3 regions of the Rothia sp. P7181 genome follow, and region 1 is predicted to be linked to each of the others. Evidence: predicted binding sites of a transcription regulator. Region 1 holds the regulator's gene; each other region holds the start of a gene.

What was found. The regulator HrcA, encoded in region 1, represses chaperone genes, less so after heat shock. The targets are predictions, from matches to a motif close to TTNGCACTCGNNNNNNNCGAGTGCNAA.
Region 2: a site for HrcA is predicted at 2,497-2,523, ahead of groL (chaperonin GroEL). Genes of this name have one in related genera too.
Region 3: a site for HrcA is predicted at 5,369-5,395, ahead of groES (co-chaperone GroES). Genes of this name have one in related genera too.

What each region holds. Positions count from the first base shown of each region.
Region 1 is NZ_JBLXXZ010000020.1:11,667-17,279, reverse strand. It holds gene ACN08Z_RS08130 (DUF4870 domain-containing protein) at 1-145, opposite strand, end outside; gene ACN08Z_RS08125 (DUF3097 family protein) at 348-1,211, opposite strand; gene hrcA (heat-inducible transcriptional repressor HrcA) at 1,337-2,347, shown strand; gene dnaJ (molecular chaperone DnaJ) at 2,415-3,539, shown strand; gene ACN08Z_RS08110 (16S rRNA (uracil(1498)-N(3))-methyltransferase) at 3,558-4,319, shown strand; gene ACN08Z_RS08105 (PhoH family protein) at 4,525-5,544, shown strand; gene ybeY (rRNA maturation RNase YbeY) at 5,544-5,613, shown strand, end outside.
Region 2 is NZ_JBLXXZ010000001.1:120,998-127,525, forward strand. It holds gene ACN08Z_RS00575 (oxidoreductase) at 1-522, opposite strand, end outside; gene groL (chaperonin GroEL) at 715-2,337, opposite strand; gene ACN08Z_RS00585 (LytR C-terminal domain-containing protein) at 2,603-3,151, opposite strand; gene ACN08Z_RS00590 (DUF3263 domain-containing protein) at 3,269-3,535, opposite strand; gene ACN08Z_RS00595 (uracil-DNA glycosylase) at 3,658-4,356, shown strand; gene ACN08Z_RS00600 (threonine/serine exporter family protein) at 4,366-6,420, opposite strand; gene ACN08Z_RS00605 (lipid II:glycine glycyltransferase FemX) at 6,527-6,528, opposite strand, start outside.
Region 3 is NZ_JBLXXZ010000002.1:65,107-71,634, forward strand. It holds gene ACN08Z_RS01635 (acyltransferase family protein) at 1-922, opposite strand, end outside; gene ACN08Z_RS01640 (acyltransferase family protein) at 1,014-3,125, opposite strand; gene groL (chaperonin GroEL) at 3,347-4,939, opposite strand; gene groES (co-chaperone GroES) at 4,976-5,269, opposite strand; gene ACN08Z_RS01655 (THUMP-like domain-containing protein) at 5,503-6,528, shown strand, end outside.

The DNA.
Region 1 (5,613 bases):
ATGCTTCACGAGCTTCTTGTTCGGCGAAAGGTCCGCGTCCTCGGTAGAGGTAAAGAATAATACCCGAGGGGATGCAACCAATGACACCTCCAAAGTGGGCGAGGGTTGCGATGTTGCGATCCTGCTGGACCGTTAACTTGTTCATAGGTGTGGATGAACCCTCAAACTTAGAGTCAGGGGATACAACAGTTTTCAAAAAACACTCACTCTTCTAAAAGTTGCGAGACAGGCTAAATGATTACGAGATAAAAGATTACAATCCATTCTAGGTCTGATGTGTTCAATCTAGAAGAACTTTTGTAATCTTTTTCTTCACTTTAGTCGAGACCTTTAGCACAGCTGAACCTTTACTCAGGTGATTCCATCAGAAAATCGATTAATTGTTCAACCGGAGCTAACAGAGTAGGTTCTAAATCTTGATAAGAGTTCACTCGTCCTAGAATCTTTTTCCATGCCTGAGCAACATCTTCTTGACTCGCGCAGGGCAACCCTAGCCTTTTGAGTACACCTTTTTTCCATTCTTCTTCACGAGGAATAACTGGCCATTTTTTTATTCCTAGTCGTTGAGGACGTACAGCCTGCCAAATATCAACAAAAGGATGTCCAACAATCTGCACGTTATTCCTAGCACCAGGTATCTGTAATGTCTGAGCCACAATGTGGCTTTCTTTAGAACCTTCTACTAGATGGTCAACAAGAACACCTAATCGTCGGTGCGGTGCAGGGCAAAACTCACGAACAGCATCAGGCAAGTCATCGATACCGTGTAACGGTTCCACCACAATACCTTCAACACGCAAATCATGTCCCCACACTTTTTCAACCAGTTCTGCATCGTGGATACCTTCAACCCAGATACGTGAGGCGCGGGCAACTTGAGCAGGTGCGTTCTCTACAGCAATAGATCCCGAACGACTAATTTTTGGGACACTACGAGTATTCTTTGCGCGAGGTGGTAGGACTTTGACAGGAGTCCCTTCAAGAAGAAACCCAAAGCCCAAGGGAAAAGTTTTAATTTTTCCTCGATAATCTTCTAATCCCACCATGCCTTCAGCGCCGATACGCTCATACGTTTTAGCAATCCCAACCCAACCACTATGAACGTCTTCAAGGAGCATTCCTTGAACCAGATGAACTTCTTGTATCTCTGGTTGCCTTCTTTGGTGTAGTTGGTTGAGTTCTTGAGCACCCCACGCATAGTAATTTTCCATAGTAAGTATTTTATTCCATTAGCCCTGAGCGTACGCGCTAGGGTTTTGATAGGTTTCAGTACTACAGTTACATTGGCACTTAAAGTGCAGTAGTGCTAATTTCTCTCTATTTCAAGGTAGGTTCCGTGACGCAATCTCGTCAGCATAAGATCCTCCAAGCAATCGTTGAGGACTATATCAGTTTCCGCGAGCCGGTGGGGTCTAAAGCGCTCATCGAACGCCATCATTTAGGCGTTTCTAGCGCCACGGTTCGTAACGATATGTCTATCCTTGAAGAGCAGGGTCTTATCTCAGCACCGCATTCGAGCGCGGGACGTATTCCCACAGAAAAAGGGTATCGTTTCTTCGTGGACGAGCTTTCTAACCCTCGCCCTCTTTCAGCTGCACAAAAACGAGCGATTCATCGTCTTTTAGATTCTTATGACAGCATCGACGAAATACTTGCACAGACAGTTAAAATACTGTCACAGCTCACTCAGCAAGTTGCTATCCTGCAATATCCTTCAGCACCAGAAGATGTTGTGCGACATATTGAGCTGATACCTGTTGGAGAACATCATGTAACGGTAATGTTGATTAGCAACTCTGGGCAGCTCACCCAACGACTAGCGCAGGTTGAACGGTATAGGGAAGAAGAGCTTGAGTTGCTTCGAACTCGACTCATCGAAAAATGTCAGCAACAGAAATACCATGTTGCGCGAGCTCTCTTATCATCGTTCTCTTCATCTCATCATGCCCCTCATAGCTTAGAAAATGGTGTTCTTGACGCTCTAGGGCAGTTGCTATCCCCACGGGACACCTCAAAACTTCTGATTGCTGGAACGTCATATTTGGCGCAATCGACAGAAGATTTTAGTACTAGTATCGCCCCTATCTTAGAAGCTTTAGAAGAGCAAGTAACAATGTTGCACTTACTAGCTGAGATGGCTCAAGACCCACGAGGATACGCTGTGCGTATTGGCACAGAAAATAGCGCGGCGCCTCTTGCCGAGACGTCTATCGTGACTTCCGTATATAGCTCGCCTAGTTGTACCGCTAAGCTTGGGGTTGTTGGACCAACCAGAATGGACTATGCGGGCAGTACCGCAGCGGTACGAGCTGTAGCAAAATATCTTTCAAAAATTTTGGGTAGTTAGTTCTCAACGACTAGAATTTCTACAAAATACTTTCAACACATAGCAACACACGATAAGGATGATGTGAGTGAGCAGTCACTATGAAACATTAGGTGTTTCCCCTGATGCAAGCCCCGAAGAAATTAAAAAGGCATACCGTAAAAAAGCCCGCCAGCTTCACCCTGATATTAACCCTTCAGCAGAAGCCGCCGAAGAGTTCAAGCGCGTATCCCATGCCCACGATGTTCTCTCAGACCCGGATAAACGACGTATTTATGACCAAACCGGAAACGAAAACGGACAGGCACAAGGTGGTTTCGGGGGAGCAAACTTCGGAGGGTTCGGTGGGTTCTCGGATATTTTTGAGACCTTCTTTAACCAACCGCAACAGGGACCTACGAGCCGAACACGTCAGGGTCAAGACGCTCGCATTACGGTTCGTATCAACCTTGAAGACGCCGTATTTGGTGCAGAAAAACCTATTACCGTTGATACCGCAGTAACCTGCGAAAAATGTGATGGTGACGGTTGCGCTGAAGGAACAGCCCCTGTCACCTGTGATACCTGCCGCGGACAAGGATATATGCAACGACAAGTTCAATCTATCCTTGGAACTGTAGTACAGCCTGTCGCGTGCCCATCTTGTAATACTTTCGGGACTGTTATTCAAAGCCCCTGCCCAGAATGTTACGGTGAAGGACGAGTCCGAGAACGGAAGCCCATCACCATTAAAATTCCGGCTGGTGTTTCTTCAGGCGCGCGTATGCGTCTAGCTGGTTATGGTGAGGCTGGTACAGCAGGCGGACCAGCAGGAGACCTCTATGTGGATCTTCGCGTCAATCAACACGACACTTTTACCCGCGAAAATGATGACTTACATGCCACCATCGCTATTAGCATGGCGGCAGCTGCTCTCGGCACTGAAGTAACCTTAGAAACTTTTGATGGTCCACAAGTAGTAACTATTAAACCGGGTACTCAATCTGGAGATATTGTCACTCTGAAAGGCTTAGGCGTCACTCGCTTTGATCGGGCAGACCGCGGCTCACTCAAAGTCCATGTTCAGGTCAAAACACCCACAAACTTGACAGAAGAGCAACGCGAAATGCTTCAGCAATTTGCTCATAGTCGTCAAGAAGATCTCAAAATTAGTGAAACAGTCCGAGAGAAGCACGGTTTCTTCTCACGTTTTAAAGAACGCTTCGACCGCTAAAAGTACAAAGGATATTCTGTGACCTCACCTATTTTCTATGTTTCCTCTGATGAACTTCAATCAGCAACTCCTGGGCAACTTATCGCCGTGCAGGGGGTCGAAGGGCATCATGCTAAAGTCGTGAAACGTTTAGAAATAGGTGAGGCCATAGACCTCGCGGATGGGAGAGGCATACGAGCCCACGCAGAGGTGGCGTCCTATCTCGATGATGGGTTAGAAGTTCGCGTAGACACTATCGTGCGCGAAGAGCTATCAACTGAAATTATTCTGGTTCAAGCATTAGCTAAACAAGACAGAGATATATTGGCTATAGAAACAGCCACAGAACTAGGTATTGGGGGAGTCATTCCATGGAGTGCTGACCGTTCTATTGTCCGATGGAAAAAAGAACGAGCAGCAAAAGCACACGCAAAATGGAGCAACATTGTCCGCGCTGCAGCAAAGCAAGCACGACGTAGCTGGGTCCCTCAGATTGAGAATTTAGTATCCTCACGTGAGCTAGCTAAATACCTAACCGAAGAAATTGCGCAGGGGGCATTAGCTATTATTTTGCATGAACAAGGAACACTCTCACTGACCCGATATCTCAACGATTCAGAAAACCTACCACAACGTATCTATCTCGTAGTGGGGCCAGAAGGCGGCATATCTGCGCAAGAACTTGAAGCATTTGAAAACGCTGGTGCAACAGTTTGCCTCTTAGGGGAACACGTCTTACGGTCCTCTACTGCAGGAAGTGCCGCACTTTGCGTGATTAATACACTTTCAAGGGCATGGTAGAAGCATTCTCAAAAATATTTTCCCTCTCAGGAAGAAGTATTTTTCGTTGGCTTCATACTCCGCAGAAGACCAGCACCCCGATAGACTATTGACCAGTGGAGTTTAAGGAGCACCCGTGCAAGAAAACCCTATCAGCGCAATACACCCCCATCAAGATCGCCCGTTATCTGTCGTACGCACATTTTCTTTCACCTCTGATGATGAGATGGTCTCTGTGCTGGGTCCCTCAGATAGTTTTTTGACACTATTAGAAGAGAAGTTCCCCGGCATCACAATTCAGCCTAAGAACTTAGATGTGGTGATTACCGGAAATTCTGAACTTGTAACGACCGTTATTCGTCTCTTAGGGGAGTTGCGTCATCTCAGTCAACAGTCTGTCCCTATCACAGCTGAGGTTATTTCACGGATTATAGGAATGCTTTCACAAGAGCTTGCAAGCCCTGCTATTGCGATGTCTCATAATATTCTCAGCTCACGTGGCAAGAGCATTCGCCCGAAAACAATTAACCAGAAGAAATATGTAGATTCTATCGACGACAATACCGTTATTTTTGGTATCGGCCCAGCTGGTACTGGTAAAACGTACCTCGCAATGGCTAAAGCTGTTCAAGCTTTACAAGCTAAAGAAGTGAATCGCATTATTTTGACTCGACCAGCAGTTGAGGCAGGGGAGCGATTAGGCTTTTTGCCAGGCTCACTCAACGATAAAATCGACCCCTATCTGCGCCCACTGTACGATGCGCTACACGATATGTTAGATCCCGAATCTATTCCTCGGCTCATGGAAGCTGGAACCATTGAGGTTGCGCCCTTAGCCTATATGCGTGGGCGTACGCTCAACGACGCCTTCATCATCTTAGACGAAGCCCAAAATACTACTGTTGAGCAGATGAAAATGTTTCTCACCCGTCTAGGATTTGGGTCAAAGATCGTGGTTACGGGCGATATTACTCAGATTGATTTACCTCATGGGCAAGCATCTGGTTTACGTCAGATACGTCAAATCCTCGAAGGCATTGATGATATTAGCTTCTCAATTCTTGATGCAACAGACGTGGTACGTCATGCCTTAGTTTCAGATATTGTTTCTGCGTATAACCGTTGGGATGAAGATAAAACCGCTATGGAACGCAAACGTCAACGTAAGGTTAAACGTCAGACTATTGAAGCAGCTGCAGAAAAGCTTCTAGAGAAAACTGGTTTTGAGGCAGAAAAGGATAGCTAATGCCCATTGATTTTGATATTGAACTCCTTGACGATTCTGCTGATACGTGGACAAGAGAATCTTTTGCGT
Region 2 (6,528 bases), on a different contig from region 1:
CTCAATGAGCACCACCTCAATGCCCAAGGGTTCAAGCTCCATACGCAAGCTATCACTGAGCCCTTCTAAAGCATATTTTGTGGCGTGATACCAACCACCAAATGAAGTGGTTAAACGTCCAGCAATAGAAGACACATTAATAATTCTTCCGCGCTTTGCTTCACGCATCGCAGGAAGAACAGCACGAGTAAAAGCAGCCAGCCCAAAAACGTTAACATCAAATTGGTGTCGAGCCTCGGCTAAAGAGACATCTTCAATCGCACCGTACATCCCATAGCCGGCATTATTGATGAGCACGTCAATACGGCCCGCTTCAGCTAGGACGAAATCCACCACTTTCTTGATAGTTTCTTCATCCGTCACATCAGCATATAGTGGCGTCACACCGTATTGTTTCAGCGGCTCCATCAGCTGAACCCGCCGAGCCACAGCGTACACGCGATGCCCTTGCTGAGCTAAGCTCACTGCCGCGTCATATCCGATTCCGCTAGAAGCACCTGTAATAATGATGACTGCACTCATTGTTCTTCCTTCATCAATCCATCGTACGTTCAGAATACTCTTTAATTCCCACTTTTTCCTTCTCTAAGAGGAAGAAACCAGCCACAACGTCTGAGGGGTTTTCCCTTTCTCATGCTAAAAGACGGTGCCCCGATACCAGTAAAGTATCGGAGCACCGCCCCACAGAAAATTTTCAACGTATCGTTGAAAAAATTACATCATGCCGCCCATACCAGGATCCATAGCAGGTGCAGCACCAGCAGGTTCAGGCTTGTTAGCAACAACAGCCTCAGTGGTCAAGAAGAGACCAGCGATAGAAGCAGCGTTCTGCAACGCAGAACGAGTCACCTTAACAGGGTCGTTGATACCAGCAGCCATCAGGTCTTCGTACTCACCGGTTGCAGCGTTCAAACCGGTACCAGCAGGCAAACCGCGAACCTTATCAACAACAACACCGGGTTCTAGACCAGCGTTGGTCGCAATCTGCTTCAACGGTGCGTCGATAGCAACCTTGACGATATTTGCGCCAGTTGCCTCATCACCGGTGAGTTCAAGCTTCTCGAAGGCTTTAGTGCCAGCCTGAATCAAAGCAACGCCACCACCGGCGACAATGCCTTCTTCAACAGCTGCCTTTGCGTTACGAACAGCATCTTCAATGCGGTGCTTACGTTCTTTGAGTTCAACCTCAGTTGCAGCACCAGCCTTGAGAACAGCAACGCCACCGGCAAGTTTAGCCAAGCGCTCCTGAAGCTTCTCACGGTCATAATCAGAATCGGAGTTAGCAATCTCGCCACGAATCTGAGCTACGCGACCTTCAATAGCAGCTGCGTCGCCAGCACCTTCAATGATGGTGGTCTCGTCCTTAGTAACAACAACCTTACGTGCAGAGCCAAGAAGGTCAATAGTTGCTTGGTCCAACGACAAACCGACTTCTTCGGTAATAACCTGTCCACCAGTCAAGATAGCGATATCTGCCATCTGAGCTTTACGACGGTCACCAAAGCCAGGAGCTTTGACAGCAACAGACTTGATAGAACCACGCATCTTGTTCAAAACCAGTAGTGCAAGAGCTTCGCCCTCAACATCTTCTGCGATGATAAGAAGTGGCTTACCAGCCTGCATAACCTTCTCAAGAACAGGTACAAGATCTTTCACATTAGAGATCTTGGAGTTCACAATGAGAATATAAGGATCCTCAAGGACTGCTTCTTGACGGTCTGGGTCAGTGACGAAGTATCCGGAGAGGAATCCTTTATCAAAGCGCATACCTTCGGTGAGCTCAAGCTCTAGACCAAAAGTATTGGACTCTTCAACAGTGATGACGCCTTCTTTGCCGACCTTTTCCATAGCTTCTGCAATGAGCTTACCAATTTCGGTGTCGCCAGCAGAGATAGATGCGGTTGCAGCGATTTCTTCTTCAGTCTCAACTTCTTTAGCAGAAGAAAGAAGTTCAGCGGTAACCGCTTCAACAGCTTTCTCAATACCGCGCTTGAGGCTGAGAGGATCTGCACCAGCAGCAACGTTGCGGAGGCCTTCACGAACAAGTGCCTGAGCAAGAACAGTTGCAGTAGTGGTACCGTCACCAGCAACGTCATCGGTCTTTTTAGCAACTTCTTTGACCAGCTCTGCGCCGATCTTCTCGTATGGATCTTCGAGTTCGATTTCTTTAGCGATAGAAACGCCATCATTGGTAATCGTGGGAGCACCCCAAGACTTTTCCAAAACAACGTTACGACCACGAGGTCCGAGAGTAACCTTCACAGCATCTGCTAGGGTATTCAGACCCTTTTCAAGGCCACGACGTGCCTCTTCTTCAAAAGCAATGAGCTTTGCCATTATGCTTAATCCCTCCTGGACTAAGAAAGTATTTTTCTCTCAGTTGTGCCCGCGACGGACGATGTTCTATAAGCCATGTTCTTCACAACTTATAAAGACATCTCACAAGATGAAAGTAGATATTCTCAAAGCTACCTACCGCGAATCTAGCACTAGGATTTAGCAGTCGGAGACTTTGAGTGCTAACAACAATTTTGACACCTCAAAGCACAGAGCGCAAACCTCTTGAAAGAACAAACACACTTAATCGCCCATAGCGCACAGATTACGGGGCAACGGCAGGAAGATAATCAGAGGCAAGAACAACATACAACGGGGAAGAACCAGAAGAACGCTCTTGAATATAACCAATACCTAACGCATCAGCCAAAGTATTAGCCTGCTGCTCATAACCGGCAGAATAAAACACTGTCGAAACATACACAGGCGTATCCTTCCAATTCTCTGTCACGGGCACAGGATAGCCTAAAGCCTCCACACGCTGAGTCAGTTCTGAAGCAGCACCCGTATAGGCCGAAGAGTTATAAACCTCAACCTTAATATCAGCAGGATCAGTAGGAGCATAAGTTGGAGTCACAGCGCTTTCTGAAGCAGTAGCACTCGCAGAGCCTGTTTCAGAAGCCACCGGAGAAAGAGTGCGTGGCTGAACCACAAACATGACTGCACCCACCAGAAGCGCAAGCGCACCAGCAACAACAATCAGAAGAGTCTGCCTCGTAGCATGAGCATTACCTAGAGGCTCACCACGATAAGCACCACGACGTTTTGAATTTTCAGGTACGTCGTCGAATTCATCATGAGGATACGAGTTCACATTAATCTCCGATAGCTACAAGCAATAGTTCTTCCATCTAGAGTACACAGGCTACAACCTAAAAACCCTTTTATTTTCCGTGGACTATCATCATAAAGAGCTCAAGACACCGAAAATTCAGGGCTTAGAATTGTCGCGTTGTTCCCTTAACCGACGCATCAACGCTGGTTCCTGAGCAATGACACGAGGAGAATCTATCAGTTCGTTAAGAATCTGATAATACGCTGTTGGATTTAATCCCAAACGTTCTCGAATCACTCGTTCTTTCGTCCCAGGATAACGCCAACGTTGCTTCTCTAAAGCAATCATCTTTTCTTCTTGTTCTGTTAACCCCGTATCGATAGTGTGCTGAGGAGCGTCCAACTCAGAAGTATCTTCGTGCATATCACTCCCCGACCTTCCTTAAAACGGTATGATAAAAAGCCCTATTGTATCTTATGTGTTCTGCCTAAAAATACACATATGGTGACGCATAGCAACCATTCAAACGGTGAGAACGGAATCTCATGCCCGCTTTACCCCTTAAAGAAATTATGTCTCCAGACTGGGCTGAAGCCCTAGCCCCAGTAGAACACAATATCCGTGCCATGGGCGACTTTTTACGTCAAGAACACCAAGCTGGACGACGCACACTACCGCCGTCACAACAAATCTTCCGAGCCTTCCAAGAACCGCTAGCACAAGTTAAAGTTCTTATCATTGGGCAAGACCCGTACCCCACCATCGGGCATGCGATGGGGCTGTCCTTCTCTGTACACCCGCAAGTGCGCCCTATCCCACGTTCACTTCAAAATATTTATCGTGAACTATCCTCCGATATGAACATTACCCCGCCAGAACATGGCGACCTCAGCGCGTGGACACAGCAAGGAGTACTTCTTCTCAACCGTGTACTTTCTGTTGGTGCAGGAGAAGCCGGATCTCATAGAAATAGAGGGTGGGAAAATATCACCAGCTGCGCAATTGAAGCTCTCATCCAACGAAAACAGCCGCTTGTCGCCATACTGTGGGGACGAGATGCACGAAATACGAAAACTCTTATCTCACCCTACCCCTGTATCGAATCAGCACACCCATCACCTTTATCGGCATCACGCGGATTCTTTGGATCACGACCCTTCTCAAAAGCAAACGAATTGCTAGTTCAACAAGGAGCAAAGCCTATTGACTGGCGACTTCCGTCGTCAATACCTATAGCACCCTAAAACGTTAGGCTAACGATCAAAGACGGTTGTGGAGAGGTCTTCTCGTTCACGCCCAAAACGTTGAATCAGCCACTGCATGAGGTAATGCCCCAACGCAACGCCTGAAGCCATCGCAACAATAATTGCCGCAGCGGTGATAACGCCGGGCATTGAGTTGAGGGTGTCGGTCTCTACCGTAAAAGAGTACATACCTCGGAATAATGACAAACCAGGTAGGAGGAATGTTAGAGACGGAATCGCAAATATGGCTTGTGGGGCGTGCAGACGGTATGCCAAATATGTGCTAACCATACCAATAACGAAAGCTGCTACCGCCGTATTACCGCGCCCTGCACCTTCTCCCAAGAAAAAGGTATACACGTGGTAAGTGCTCAGCCCGCTTAAAGTTACTAGCGCAATCCACCACAATGTTTTCAACCGTGCATGAGTTGTAATAGCAATAGCAAGGGTAGCGACTGTCATCCAGAAGATGTTATCGACGATAGTTGGTTTCGCAAAAACCGACTGCGATACGTCAATAGTTGTTGCCGTTGTAATCGACAATACGGTCACACCGCTAGCGAGTCCCACAACAAGCCCCAAAAAAGACATACCTGTAGACACAAAACGACCCGCAGCAGTGACCGGAAAACCGTTAATCGCGTCTTGCACCGCCGACACTAACCTAAAGGTCGGTAAAAGCATGATGAGTCCGGCAGCAACAATGTGAGGACCAGAGACGTTCAACCCAATACTATGCAGGATTGAGCCGTCATCTGTAGCGTAAATCGCGACAAAGGTAATCACTGCAGCACAAGCAGCCATATTGAAGAAGCTAGGCATCCCCATTTTGTTCATGATTCGAGTAATAAAATGAACGATGACCCATACCATTGCAGATAACGCCGCAGCATAACCGCTACCACCAATGCCCATGGTAAGTGTTCCAGCAGCAATAATATTTGCTAACCACACCACCATCGGTGAGTATGGTTTCTTTTGAGCGTTAATCGCATTTAATGTTTTTTCAGCTTCTTCACGGTCAATACCGCGGTGGGTAATCTTATGAATCAGACGGTATATATCAGCCAAAGAAGCATAATTATCAGAGGTGGAACGTACCACGCGCACCACAGTATGACTGAAACGTTCTTCTTTGAGAGTACGACGTCGTGAATCAAGGATTTCTACATGACCGTCAACGTCAGAAACATAGTTGATAATCACTGACTGATTGGTAATATCCACTTCAACGTCTTCAAGCCCATACGCGGAGCAAACAGCAACAATAGCAGAATCCACATCCATGGCGTCAGCACCATAGTGAAACATCGTTTCAGCAAGACGTAATGTAAAGTTCAGTACGTCTCGTGCTTGTTCTTTCTCTTGTACAAGCTTCTCACGATCACGTCGGGTCGATAATGAAAACTGGCGTTGAGCAATACGCCCCAAACCACGAATAGGTGCGGTCAAAGAAGGGTCTGCGCGAACAAAAGAACGTAAAGAAGAAGAAACCCAACCTCCCCTAGTATTTTTAGGTTCGACTTTAGGGATAGACGTTGTTGCAGGCGATACAGAAGGGTAACTACCTTGTTGCATCCCCGTAGCAGAAACCGCTGATTGTTGCGTGGACACAAGAGGAATACCACTAGTTAGCGGAGCAATAGGTTCTTGCTCTAGTGTCCGTAACGGTTCAAAGGGGCTAGAAGCAGAAGACACCGCATGCTGATCAGGTTGAATGCCCGTAGAGGCATCCCCAAATGGGCTGTTGGGGGCAAGATTCTCAACCGGAGCAGGAGCAACAGCCGATATGTTCGGGCTAAAAGGTGTCTGCTCAACTTGTTTATTCTCTAATGCCTGACGAAGAGCAGTATCTTGTACCCGGTCCAATGAAATAGCAGGCATATTGCCCGGCATTTTGGTAGGGGTTTTCGTTTCAGGTTGCGATGTTCCAGCTCGAGGAAGCGAGACTGTTGCACCGAACGCTTGCGAGCTCGGTTGTTCTGGCGTTGCTTGGTCAAAGGCAGCGGCGGAGGGGTATGCCTTTTGTTGTAGCTGCTCATCCGAATGAGTGCTAAAAGACATTGCCACCTCCGCCGAATTGCGTCAAAAGATTTGCCATCACGTCTTATTGTGCTGATGTGTTCTCGTTACACAAAAATACAATACGTAGCTGGGCTTATCCTACGGTTT
Region 3 (6,528 bases), on a different contig from region 1:
TAAGATAAAGCCCATAAGAATATGTCGCAAGCCATAATAAAGGTTTGAGGGAGAGTAAACGCTCCACGCCCCATCGGCTTGCACTATCTCCACTAACCAGTACAGCAGCGGCTGCTAAAGTGGGCCACAAGGCATAATACCCAGGGAAATTACCTTCAACATCTAGGATAAGGCCACATAATACTATTGCGATAAGGCCCAGCCACCCCACCATTATTTTGATGACTGAAGGGAAACGAAGATACGGCAGCCCGATAGCAACCAAAGAACCTAAGGCAAATTCCCAAAGGCGAGTGTACGTAGAAAAATATGCAAGCTGTTGGTCAAGGTGTGTGTAATAGACCGAGTACGTCAATGAAGCAAGAAAAACAGCACCAAAAAGAGTTGCTAGAATACCGCGAGCGAACCGTCGCCCTATCATACGGTAAATGACCCAGCTCAGAGCAAAGACTAAGGGCCATAGAAGAAATATTTGCCCTTGAACCGATAGCGACCAGAAGTGGCGTAACGGTGAGGCCTGTGAAGAATCAGCAGCATAATAATCCACCAAGTTGTTGATGGACCACCAGTTTTCATAATAGAAAACGACTGAAACGGCTTCATCCATAATCCCTTGCCACCGTGGCGCAGGCAGAAAAAACCGTGTACCCATCAGCACTAGTAGAACAGTTGCCGTAGCCAAAGGCATAATACGTTTAAAAGTACGTGCCCAGTAGTCTTTGAGGGCTTTAAAACCGATTGGTTGACCTGTTTCTAGTTTCCGAGTGAATGAAAGCGTCATCAAAAAAGCGGAGATGAGGAGGAAAACGTCCACCCCTCCCGAAACTCGCCCGAGCCAAAAATGGTAGGCAACGACCAAGGTCACAGCAAAAGCGCGTAACCCTTGAATCTCTGGTCTAAATCGACGTTCTTTTGATGCCACAGGTAGGTATTTTTCTCTTCGTGATAACAGACAACATGGTAGGGGTATAAGACGCCCCCATTATGAATATTTAATGTGGTAAAGGAGTAGTTTAGGTACGTCCGAGGCTAAACCCTTGTTCTTGTAGCTGTCGGTTGAGTTCTTGATCCAAAGTAGAACCGTACGCACGAGAGATATGGTTATCGTCCATGTACACATAGACGTTGCCAAAAATAGGAGAACAAAAACCATCGGGACAATATTGTTCCGAAAAATCAAGACCATAAACCAAGGGATTGCGGTCTATCAAATCTTGAGCAGGATTAATATCTGCAAGTTTTTGTTCCCGCTTTTCTCCACAAAACGTAGGATCTTCTGGATGAGTCTGAGCACAGTCATAAATATTATCAGCCCATCGAGGATTATCACGTAACGCAAGAACAGGTATCCCTGCTCGAGTGTACGCTTCAATTTCTTCTTCGATACCGGGCACAAGAATCTCCGAATGATGCGCGTCTGTCTGTGTTACGAGCAAGGCGACTGCCTCAGGGTGAACATCAAGTACGAGCTGACGAATATTAGCGTTGTATTCTTCGCATTCTTCGTTAGGGTTCGGTTCTGCCTCCAACGGGTAACGACACGCGCCAAGATGTAAATCCATAAGGTTTGTTTGGTGCTCTTGAGCCCACGGTCTATAGAAGGCAATAGATTGCCCAGCATGCGAAGAGCCAATAACCATCATTAAAGGACTATCTGCCTTAGATGAGTTCTGTTCAAGTCCGCAGAGTGAATTGATGACTCCCCCGTCTCCTCCGATAAGACCGCCACAACCGTTCGGGTCGATACCATCGTATTGTTTTTCGGGGTCGGTAGTAGGAATAGGCGGATACTTGTAATGAGTAGAAACCTCGTTGTAGGCGTACGCCCCAGGAAAGTCAGGGCTTCCGGCAGCTTCGGCAAGAGCTTCGAGCTGATTGTTACGATGGTGGACCCACGCTTTAGCGCCCACGAGAGGAACACCAACAAGCATCAGGCAGCTCAGAATAATAGCTATTGGGCGAGCAGTAGCACCGGAGAGAAGTTTTTTCATTCCACGATGAGGTTTCGGTACCGCATGTTTTTTAACGGTGGGAGTACGTCGTAGAGGTTCTTCAATTCCATAGTGAATGATGGTGGCAATGACTATCGAGCTAATGATGAGCAACGAACCGACCAAAAAATCAGGGTGGTCCACGCGAGCGCGCGTTGAGTAGATGATGTAAACCGGCCAGTGTACGAGGTAGAGGGCGTAGGAGATTTCGCCGAGCTTTAGTAGTGGGGTGGAGCTGAGGATTCGGTCAACGCCCCATGGGGAGTTTGTTTGTCCTGCAAGAATAACGAGAGCGCCGCAGGTTACTGGCCACAGTGCAAGGTATCCGGGGAAGGCTTCTTGTACTGGCAGTATGAGCCCGCAGAGGATGAGTCCGGCAACGCCAACCCATCCCATGGGGATGCGAAGCCATCGTGGAGGTTTCCAGTAAAAGGTCACTATGGCAAGGAGTGTCCCGGTAGCGAATTCCCATGCTCTAGTGCGTGTATCAAAATATGCGAAGCCTTGGTTGGTAGCGGTTTCGTAGATGGAAAAGGCGAGTGAGATTCCCCAGACGGTGCCGAATACGAGTAAGGCTGTTCCGATGAGGTTAAGGCGGAAGCGGCGGACGAGTAATGCGACGCAGAGGAAGAGGATGGGCCAGAGGATAAAAATCTGTCCTTGCATGGACAGTGACCAGAAGTGTTGTAGGGGTGTTTTTGTGGCTGCGTCTTGGGCGTAATAGTCTACTGAGTTATATGCTAAACGCCAGTTGAGGAAGTATAAGAGTGCTGCTATGCCGTCGTGGATGATTCCCATGATGCGTGATGGGGAGAGAAAATACCATGAGGCGATGACGGTTCCGGCAATGACGGTGGCAGCAGCTGGTAGTAGGCGTTGAAAGACGTGTAGCCAGTATTTGATGAGGGCAAGCGGTTTTCCCTCATTGATTTTACGTAAGGTTGATAGTGAGAGGAGGAAGGCGGAGATGAAGAGGAATACGTCAACGCCTCCAGAGACTTTGCCGAACCAGATGTGGTAGGTGACGACGAGAAAGAGAGCTAATGCGCGTAGGCCTTGAATTTCGGGGCGAAAACCTTGGGTCTTGAGCCACCGCCTATTCAACGGGTATTTGGTGTGTGTTTGCGCAACCATGAAAGAGTTCTCTTTCTGTATGTGTGTATCTGATTGACGAGAGTGCTGACCTTTGAACGTTACCGGAACTGTGGTCGATTGTCTGCCTAAATAGTATTTTTTCTGAGTCTACTGTGAGCAAACACAAGTTCTTTTTGAGGTGAGAAAAGCCTGTTTTAGTCGCTGTGGGAGCGGCTAAAACAGGCTTTTCTCTGTTCTAGAGGGTTCTAGAAGAAGATGTTTTATTTATCTTCTTCGTCCTCTGTTTCGGGTTTCTCAACCACGAGAGTTTCGGTGGTTAGTACCAACGCTGCAATGGATGAAGCGTTCTCTAGCGCTGAGCGTGTTACTTTGACGGGGTCAATAACGCCAGCAGCGATGAGATCTTCGTAGTCGCCGGTACGTGCGTTGAATCCAGAGCCAACGGGTAGTTGAGCTACTTTGCTGGTGACGACGTACCCGTCTTCGCCAGCATTTTGAGCAATCCAGCGCAGAGGTTGGACGAGTGCTTTCTTGACGATTTCAACACCGGTTTGAGCGTCTTTTGACTCAAGTGTCATACCTTCAAGTGCTGCTAACGCATGCACGAGTGCGGTTCCGCCACCTGCAACGATGCCTTCTTCAAGTGCTGCACGGGTAGAGGATACTGCATCTTCAATGCGGTGTTTACGTTCTTTCGCTTCGACCTCGGTTGCTGCACCAACTTTGATAACTCCAACACCACCGGCAAGTTTTGCCAGACGTTCTTTGAGCTTTTCGCGGTCCCATTCGGAGTCGACTCGCTCAATTTCTGCGCGGAGTTGGTTGACTCGTTCAGCGACGTCTGCAGAGCTACCGGCACCTTCAACGATGGTGGTGTTGTTTTTGGTGACGGTAACACGGCGTGCTGAGCCGAGCTGGTCGATAGTGACTGAGTCAAGGGAGATTCCAAGTTCTCCGGTGATAACGGTTCCGCCGGTAAGAATTGCAAGGTCTTGCATAATTGCTTTGCGGCGGTCGCCGAAGCCAGGAGCTTTGACGGCAACGACGTTGAGGTTTCCTCGAAGCTTATTGACGACGAGGGTGCTAAGAGCTTCTCCGTCTACGTCTTCTGCGATGATGGTCAGCGGTTTTTTCGCCTGAACAATTTTTTCTAGCAGTGGCATAATCTCAGCAACAGTTGAGATTTTGCCTTGGTAGAGCAGGATGAGGCTATCTTCGAGGACTGCTTCTGCACGATCAGAGTCGGTAACGAATGATGGTGAGAGGTAGCCTTTGTCGAATTGCATACCTTCGGTAATTTCCAGTTCAATTTCTGTGGTTGAACCGTCTTCGATGGTGATGACGCCATCTTGTCCGACTTTGTCGAAAGCTTGGGCAAGCAGTTCACCAATTTCTGGGGACTGTGCTGAGATAGCCGCTACGTGTGCAACTTCTTCGCCTTGAACGTCTCTGGCGTTTTCAAGGAGTCGTTGGGAGACAGCGCGAACAGCTGTTTCGATGCCTCGTTTGACTTCTCCTGGTGCGGCACCAGAGGTGACGTTACGCAGACCTTCAGAAACAAGCGCTTGAGCGAGTACGGTTGCAGTAGTTGTACCGTCACCTGCTACATCGTTTGTTTTGGTGGCGACTTCTTTGGCGAGCTGAGCGCCAAGGTTTTCGTATGGGTCTTCTAGTTCAATTTCACGAGCGATAGATACACCGTCATTAGTAATGATAGGTGCGCCCCACTGCTTATCAAGAACTACATTGCGCCCGCGAGGGCCCAACGTCACTTTGACAGCATTTGCGAGTTTATCCACACCAGCTTGCAGGCTCTTGCGAGCTGCGTCATTGAATTCAAGCTGTTTTGCCATGAATTCTTAGCTCCTTTGTATTGTGTGCGGAAAAGATTATTTGTTGACGATAGCCAATACGTCGCGTGCGGAGAGGATGAGGTAGTCTGCTCCGCCGAAGGATACTTCGGTTCCGCCGTATTTGGAGAAGATGACGATGTCGCCTTCTGCTACGTCAACGGGGATGCGGTTGCCTTTTTCGTCGGTGCGTCCGGGGCCAACTGCGATAACTTTTGCTTCCTGTGGCTTCTCTTTAGCGGTATCAGGGATAACAAGTCCGGATGCGGTGGTCTGTTCTGCTTCGAGAATCTGGACAACTACGCGGTCTTCGAGTGGTTTGATGGAGGACATTTTTGCTCCTTGATGTTCTTTTAACATTTCTGATGTTTGAGCTAAGTAGTGCTTTGAGGGAGTTTCGTCGTCGCGGTGCCGATACTTCCTCAAGAATTATTAGCACTGTCAGCTCTTAAGTGCTAACACAAACTTTAGAGCCGTACCCTAGAGAAGGTCAAGAAAACCCGCCAGTTTCGCACACAGCGCATCTATAATATGAGCTCTAACCAAACATAAGGACACTGACGACTATGAGCACCTCTGTACATCCGGCACCAGCAGTTGAAGAAACTCAAGAAGAGTTAGAAGCAATTGCTTTGTTCGTCCCCTATAACGATAGTCATGCGCTTAATCATGCGACGCAATTACGAGCACAAGGCTTTAGCGCAGATAGTGTCCATAAGATTTTGACTCAAGCAAAGAACAGAACAAAAGCTCTTGAAAAATTTGGGCAACAAGCTCACCAAATGCTTTTAACCGAAGCTGGGTATGAACAGTCCACTCGTCAAGCTGTTGCGATGGTACATGCACAGCGCTTTGCACAAGCACAGATTGATTCTGTCGCAGATTTAGGGTGTGGTATTGGTGCTGACTCACTCAGTTTTGCGCAGGCGGGGTTAGCCGTTACTGCTGTAGAGATTGATCAGAGAACAGCTAGCTATGCCCAATATAATCTTATGGATTTTCCGTCGGCACAGGTTTTTTGTGCTGATATAGAACAGCTTGATTTAGCAGCGATTCACCAAACTTTTGGGCGCCAAATTGACGGGTTATGGCTTGATCCTGCACGGCGAACTGTCCAGCATGGTAAAACGCAGTCACGCACTTTCGATGCAGAAGATTTTTCTCCGCCTTTATCGTTCATTCGAAAATTAGCACAAACAGGAATTGCCATGGGCGTCAAAATGGGGCCAGCTATCCCCCACGATCAGATACCTGAAGAATGTGAAGCTCAGTGGATTAGCCATCAGGGATCTGTCGTTGAAGTGGTGTTATGGTTTAACGCGTTAGCACGACCTCACGTTAAAAGAAGCGCGCTCGTTCTTGATAGTGCCCCTTTTGAACCATCGGTTATCACTGAGGTTTCTAGCCCTTACCATGAATCTCACAGCCAGCAACAAGCATCTGAACCTCTGTATGAGGTCAAAGAATATATTTATGAGCCAGATGGTGCTTTAATTCGTGCGCATCTTCTCGGCGAAATTATTCGTACCACCGATGCAGAACTTATTGACGAACATATTGCGTATCTCACCAGTTCTTCTCCCCTGCAGGTT